DNA from 2 places in the Cloacibacillus evryensis DSM 19522 genome. Region 1 is predicted to be linked to the other one. Evidence: riboswitches for the same ligand, from Rfam matches in the RefSeq annotation. Region 1 holds a riboswitch; the other holds the start of a gene.
What was found. A riboswitch is a leader RNA that binds a small molecule or an ion and turns the genes downstream of it on or off. The one in region 1 is predicted to bind molybdenum cofactor.
Positions count from the first base shown of each region.

Region 2: it holds a riboswitch for molybdenum cofactor, as region 1 does, so the genes downstream of both, CLOEV_RS13130 (ABC transporter substrate-binding protein) here and CLOEV_RS02165 (molybdopterin-dependent aldehyde oxidoreductase) in region 1, are expected to answer to the same signal.

Region 1 is NZ_KK073872.1:515,594-519,364, forward strand. It holds gene CLOEV_RS02155 (IclR family transcriptional regulator) at 1-131, opposite strand, end outside; molybdenum cofactor riboswitch at 374-497, shown strand; gene CLOEV_RS02160 (response regulator transcription factor) at 576-1,271, shown strand; molybdenum cofactor riboswitch at 1,540-1,694, shown strand; gene CLOEV_RS02165 (molybdopterin-dependent aldehyde oxidoreductase) at 1,823-3,771, shown strand, end outside.
Region 2 is NZ_KK073872.1:2,927,024-2,930,794, reverse strand. It holds gene CLOEV_RS13140 (hypothetical protein) at 1-901, opposite strand, end outside; gene CLOEV_RS13135 (metallophosphoesterase) at 927-1,610, opposite strand; molybdenum cofactor riboswitch at 1,706-1,823, shown strand; molybdenum cofactor riboswitch at 2,028-2,148, shown strand; gene CLOEV_RS13130 (ABC transporter substrate-binding protein) at 2,232-3,083, shown strand; gene CLOEV_RS13125 (ABC transporter permease) at 3,178-3,771, shown strand, end outside.

The DNA of each region.
Region 1 (3,771 bases):
CGCAGCGTGGTCGTCACGGGCAGCTGTATCCTCTCCGCGAGCTCGCTGAGCGTGAGCTTGTAATCATCTCTTGTAAACGCCTTCAGTATGGAAAAGGCGCGTTCGACCGAACGTACTGAATCTTCCTTCATGGCAGCCTCCAAAATATATCAAATTTCCAATACATGGAATAAAATTGCATAGTGCGATATAATGATAGTGGAAATGGGGCAACTTTGCAACCGGAGCCTTAACTTTTTTCGTATTTTTACCGCCCTGCACAAAGCTTGCGGCGGCGCTCCAATATGTCTGGGCAGACCTGACGGCGTTATCTTTCAGAAAGATGTCTCTCCTTGACGAAAACAGCCTCTTTGTTATAATCTTAAATGAATAAAACTGAATAATACCCCGAGTCAAAGCTCCTACAGAGAAAAATAATTCTCAATGGAGCACGACCATTGGGTGTCTTTGGAAACGAAGGTGCCTCCCGTCTGGAAAGGGGAAAGGAGATCGCGGGCGCAGCCTGTGTAATGGCCTTTTCCTCCCCCTCAGCGGAACACCAAATCTTACAGATAAGAGAGGAGGAAGTGGTTGAAATGCGCAGTTTGAAAGTCTTGATCGCGGAGTCAGATCCGCTTCTTCAAAAACTTTATTCCGATATCATCATCAATGACAGCGCCTTTACGCTGCTGAAATGCGTATCGACGGGGCCCCAGATGTTCGAGGCGATGCGCTGCGTCGATGTCGATCTCGTGCTGCTTGACCTGTTTCTGAAGGATTTCAGCGCGATAGAGGGCCTTGACGACCTTCGCAAGTCCTTTTCACGCACCGACTATATCGTCGTATCCTCGGGGGAAAACCCGGAGCTTGTCCGCAAGGCGCTCTGCGCGGGAGTTTTTGAATTTCTCGTCAAACCATTTTCCTTCGACCGTCTGCGCGCCACGCTGAAAAATTACCAGATATACCATCATTCCTTGACCGGCAGAACGCGCCCCTGGCAGCAGGAGGATCTTGACGCCCTCGTCTCGATGAAGAGCCACGACCCTTCATGGGCCAACAACCGTTCGATACCAAAGGGGCTCCAGCTTAAGTGTCTCAACGACATTGAATCCTTTCTGAAAGCGAATGAAGACACCTTCTCGGCGCAGGAGGTCGGCGAGCACCTGGGCATTTCCAGGTCGACCGCGCGCCGTTACCTTGAATTTCTCACGATGAGCGAGCGCGTCGTCGTCGAATATGCCTACCGCCGCGTAGGCCGCCCGGAAAAACGTTACCGTATGGCGCTGCTTTAGGGCTGGATCCGCCCGGCGCACGTATAGCAAAGATAATGGGGGAGAGGCGGCTCTCTTTCATTATCTTTTTTTTGAACGGCGGAAGATGCCTCCCTGTACTTTTGTGAGGCAAAAGTTTATTTTGAACTTTATGCAACTGACCTTCGTAAAAAATTTACTAAACATAAACTAATCAAAATAGCGCATAACATCTCATATCCTACCTAAATATTGCTCATTATTCTGTACTTTTGTATAATTTGAATAGAAAGTTTAGACAATTGTTGCAACTTAGTTGCAACCCCGAGTTTCATCTCCTAACGCGTGATGCCATGGAGGTGGGACCAGTGAGCCGAAGGGCTCCAAGGGTTTTTGCGGAAAACCGCGAAGCCTCCCGGGATGCGCAAAGTGTCCGAATTGGAAAGGGGTAAGTCTCGATCGTTTCGTCGGCAGGCGGGCATATCATACTCTCTTTCTTTCCAATGAAAACGCAGTCAAGGTTTTTTAATTTATTTCCGAAGTTCCCGATGCGTGGGATATGGAAAAATTTATTTCGAGAGAGGAGATTTTCAATGGCAAAGGAAATGACAGAGGCACAACTCGCGGCGAGCTATGTCATCAAGAAACTCACTATCAACGGAGTTCCGCGCCGTGTGATGGGCAAGCCGGACGTAACGCTGCTTACAGTCCTCCGCGAACAGCTCAAGATGACGGGGACGAAGCGCGGCTGCGACTGCGGCCAGTGCGGCGTCTGCAACGTCATACTCAACGGCAAGGTGGTCCGCGCCTGTATCACGCGCTGGAAGAACGTCCCCGAGTTTTCGGAGATCACGACGATCGAAGGGATAGGCACCCCCGACAATCTTCACGCCCTGCAGTGGGCGATGATAGTCTGCGGCGCGATCCAGTGCGGTTTCTGCACACCGGGCTTCATTACCTGCGGAAAGGCGCTCCTTGACCAGAACCCGAACCCGACGCGCGAAGAGGTACGCGACTGGTTCGGCAAGAACTGGATGGCCTGCCGCTGCACCGGCTACAAGCAGATAGTCGACGCGGTGATGAAGGCCGCCGCGATCCTGCGCGGTGAAGAGAAGATCGAGGATCTCGCGAAGATGTACAAGCCGGGCGACAAGGTCTGGAATTCGAGCTATCCGCGTCCGAACGCGGTGTTCAAGGCGACAGGTCTTTGGGATTTCGGCGACGACGACCGCCTGAAGCTGCCGGAGGAGTTCCTCTTCGCTTATCCCTACGCCCTTGAGGGCGTGCGCCACGCGAAGGTCAACAAGATCGACGTGAGCGAAGCCGAGAAGTGCGAAGGCGTCGTGAAGGTCTGCACCTATAAGGACGTCAAGGGCACGAACCGCCTGCGCGGCCAGATCGGCTGTGACTCCGCCGTTGTCGACGGCTGGGAGCGCCGCATCATGGTCGAGGAGGGGGACAAGATCCGCCAGTGGGGCGATATTGTCGCCGTCGTAGTCGCCGACAACGAAAAGCACGCGCGCGCGGCTGCGCAGAAGATCAAGGTCGACTATGAGCAGCTTCCCGAACTCGTCGACGTCCGCGAGGCGATCAAGGCCGACGCGGTCAGCGTCTTTGACGACTGCCCCGGCATCGACGGTATGCCGAACGCGTGGAACAAGCGCTGCTTCGCAAAGGGCGATGATCCGAGCGATATTATCGCGAACGCGCCGCATAAAGTTGACGATGAATTCTACAGCTCGCGCCAGCCCCACATGGTTCTCGAGGCCGACTGCGGATATGCGTATTACGACGACGAAGGGCGCGTGACGATCCATTCCAAATCCTGCGCCATCTACTTCGCGATAGTCAAGCTTGCCAGAGGTATCGGCCTGCCGCCGTCGAAGATCCGCATTATTGAGAACAATATGGGAGCCTCTTTCGGCTACAAGACTACGGTCACCAATGAGCAGTATCTTGCCCTCGCCCTGATGGCGACGGGGCGTCCCGTATATATGCGCGTCAATATGAAAGAGCACAACCAGCGCACACCGAAGCGCTCGCCCTCCTTTATGCATATCAGAGCCGCGGCGGACGAAAAAGGCAAACTCATCGGCGTCGATGGGACGTGCTGGATCGACCACGGCCCGTGCAGCGAGTCCGCGAACGACCTTACAAACAAGAGCGGGCAGTTCTTCTTCTCACCCTATGCGTACGACAATATGCGCGTGACGGCATATACGATCTGGACCAACCATCGCTGGAGCTCGGCCTTCCGCGCCTACGGTTCGCCGCAGATATATTGGGGCGCCGAGACCGCGATGGATATGCTCGCATACGAATGCGGCATGGACCCGTTCGATTTCCGCGAGCAGAACCTTCTCGAGTGGGAGCCGTTCACGGAGAACCCCCGCGGCCATTTCCCCTCCGGACACGCGCCGGAAGTCTTCCCGCTGCCGGAAATGATGAAGAAGGCGCGTCCCGTCTATGAAGAGATGAAGAAAAAGGCCAAAGAGCTTTCAACGCCTGAAAAGAAATACGGCGTCGGCATTTCGGTCAGCAT
Region 2 (3,771 bases), 2.4 Mb from region 1:
TGCGTGTCTTGCCGGGATTTTTTTCGAGCTCCGTGAAGGCCGAGATCTTACGGTCGCCGTGATAGACGTCAAAGTCTACGAAGCGCTGGCCCCTGTCGTTATATTCCAGCCCCATCGCGAGCTTTTTGATCGCCTGGATCTCCAGCGGCGTATAGAGCTTCATCATGTAGACGGGGATAGTCCGCCGCGTCAGAGCCTGTTCGCGCTCCCACTTCTCCTCGAGCACGATCCCTATCTGCATCCCCTGGGTCACGGTGAGGAGCCTCTGGCGATGAAGATCGAACAGGCCGTCGGAGTCGCATATCTTTATTTCAACGTCGTTCCAGTCGGGGGTGCCGAGCGCGTCTCCCAGATATTCTATGCCGTGTACGGAAAGGAACTGAACGATCGCCCCCTTTGAACGCGTATTGATTACCAGCGCCTTTTCGTAGATGTCGTCGATGGGTATGGTCTTCGCAAGCGACCTCGGCGTAAAGTATATGATAGAGGAGGTTCCCGGTATATCCGGGCGGAATATGGGGTCGCGGTCTATTATCTCGCCGCCGATGTCACGCTGTATCGCGCGGATGCCGCGCTCGATGTCTCCCATCAGACGCGTCATGATATAGCCCGGCATCATCGTAACGCTTTCCACGCCGCCGGTCATCCGGCTGTTTATCAGCGTCGCGAGGAACAGCTCCAGCGGATTTTCGGAGACATAGGTCTCGCGGAGTTCCCCGCCGTCTTCGGCGGGGGCGGTGAGAAACACGAGCCTCCGCGTCGGCCCGTATCTCCGAAGCGCGCCTTCGGCGTCGAGCGAGATCGGCGTTCCCCACGCTCCGAGCTTGTGGCGTATCTCGGAGACCTCCGAGGAAAGTTTCATCGCGATACTTTCGGGTCCTGTCCTTGCCAGCGATATCATTTATACTGCCTCCTCCGTAATGAATTTATAATGAGACGCGCTTGCGCTGGAGCCGCGCGCTGTCCGTTCCCGGCGGATAGGGGATGGAGGTCACCTCTCCGGTGTGTATGTGGATCAGGTACATCGACTGCAGGCCGTTGAGATACATCCGCCCCTCCCCGGTACAGCCGGAGGTATGTTCGAGATTATGCCCGTATAAATTGTACTGTGCCGGTTCGCCGCTCACATCCTCGTAGGTGTGCCCCGCGCTGAAGCTGAACTGTCCGAGCGAGAAGCGTCCCGGGCCGGTCCAGACCTGAACCGAGGCGCTGTGCGGCTCCTCGAGCAGGGTAGGGACGTGGTCATGGTTGCCTGTGACGAGGATCGCCCCGTAATCCTCCTCTTCAAAGATGGAGAGAAAATCCTTCACCCTTTTCTGATACAGGTCGAGCATCCCGGGACGCTGCTCGAGCTTTACGTTGTCCACAAAATCACCCGTGTGGACGATCCAGGCCGGCCTCAGCCGGTGCAGCGCCCGCCGCAGGTAAGGATATATGGTGTAGGGGGTGTCGGATAGATGCAGCACCATCTCCTTGGCGTCGATACAGGGCGGATTGATGCCGAACCAGATGCCGAGGTCGTCAAACTGCTTGATGATCGGGCACTCCCGCATCTCCTGGAGCGTCGGCTTGGGGATATTCGGTGGTATGCGCAGTGTCGCCATCTTCATCGCCTCTTTTTTGTTTCAAAAGAATTTTTAGTAATTCCGAACGGAAGACCTTGCCTTTTTATCTCCTTTATTGTACCATAAGCCCGATGATAAAATAAATTATGGTTCTCCGAGCCTGTACGCCTACGGAAAAGATCTATGGCTTTCAGGCCGACAGGGTTGCCTGGGAAACGAGGCAGCCTCCCTTTGGAAAGGAGAACGGCTGATGAATCTGTTATGGGCCGTACTCTATACAAAGGGGACGGCCCTTTTATTTTTATCGTAAAGAGGCTTAAAGACACACAAAATCTCCACTTAAGCAAGGGGCGACCCCAACGCCCCTTGTCTTCCCTTGTTTTTATTTGTTGAAATAAACGCATGAAATAGTGTACAATAACCGCGGCGCGGATTTTATCGCGCGAATGTTCTGCGTATGTTGCCTGCATACGTCCCTGAAACTGCCTCTCCTGCGGCCTGGCGGCTATGGAGGGCGGTCGTTAGGGCGGTCCTGGAAACGGGGCCGTCTCCCGTTGCGGAAAGGGGATCGCGGAAGTTTGCCGCTTTCGTCTTTTATTCTCCGTCCCGCGGGTTTTGAGCATAGGTTGTAATGCAACACAAATCTCACGAGGAGGGTTTTTACCCATGCGTATCAACAGGAAAGGCTCCATTATCGCGCTGCTTCTCGTCGTCTGCCTGCTTGCCTTCGGCTCGCTCGCGACGGCAAAGGCCCCCGTGCTTAGGATGGCGACCACCACCAGCACGGACAACACCGGATTGCTTGATTATCTCGCTCCCATTCTTCTTAAGGATACCGGCATCGAGATCCAGTGGGTCTCGGTCGGAACCGGCAAAGCTCTTGAGTATGGCCGCAACGGCGACGTCGACGTCGTGCTGACCCACGCGCCGTCCCAGGAGGACAAGTTCATGGCCGAAGGCGCCGGAGCCAACCGCCGCAAGGTCATGTTCAACGACTTCGTCCTCATCGGCCCCGCGAATGATCCCGCGGGCGTAAAGGGCAAGCCCGTCACGGAAGCTCTGGCCACGATCGCGAAGAAGGGACAGCCGCTTGTCAGCCGCGCCGACAAATCAGGCACGCACACGGCGGAGCTGAGCCTCCTCAAGGCGGCGGGAGTGAAGGATTTCGACAAGGCGAAATGGTATGTTCAGACCGGCCAGGGAATGCTGAAGACGATCAACATCGCCGACGAGCAGAACGGCTACGCGCTTACGGACCGCGGAACCTTCATTAAATACGAGGCCGGACTCAAAGGCAAGCCGGGACTCGTGATAGTCTGCGAGGGCGACCCCGAGCTGCTCAATAAGTACAGCGTCATGGCGGTCAGCCCCCTGAAGCATCCGAACGCCAAGTACGATCTCGCGCTCAAGTACATCGACTGGATCACCTCCTCAAAGGTGCAGAAAGATATCGCGAACTTCAAGGTCGAGGGCAAGCAGCTCTTCTTCCCCGAGGCCGAGATCCGTTCCGGACATTAATAAATCGATATAATCGGCATAACGGGCGGACGCCGGACGAAAACGTTGAAGCGTCCGCCCGAATTATGTAAAACACGAGATAAGGACTGATCTGATGGATTTCATAGTTGAAGGATTTATACAGGCTTTCAGGCTCCTCTTTTCAATGGACGAGGAGACTATGAACATCCTTTTCACCACGCTGCGGCTGACGGCGCTCTCGATGGGCGGAATACTGCTCATGGGGCTGCCGCTGGGTTTCATTCTCGGGTACTTCGATTTTCCGGGCAAGCGCTGCGTCCGCACTGCAGTCGACACCCTGCTCGCCCTGCCGACGGTGGTCATCGGCCTGCTCGTTTACGCCTTCATATCGCGGCGGGGCCCCTTCGGCGGCTGGGATCTGCTCTTTACGGTCAAAGGCATGGCGATCGGACAGATCATCCTGGGGACGCCGATAGTGGCGGCCTACACGGCGACGGCGATCGAGGGGCTTGACGACCGGCTTCGCCAGACGCTGATGACGCTCGGGGCCTCGGGGACCAGGCTCGCGATGACGAGCCTGTGGGAGGCGCGCTTTCTTGTCCTTGTCGCCGCGCTGACGGCCTTTGGCCGCATCGTCGGCGAGGTCGGCTCCGCGATGATGCTCGGGGGCAACATCAAATGGCATACGCGAACGATAACCACGGCGATCACGCTTGAGACCGGCAAG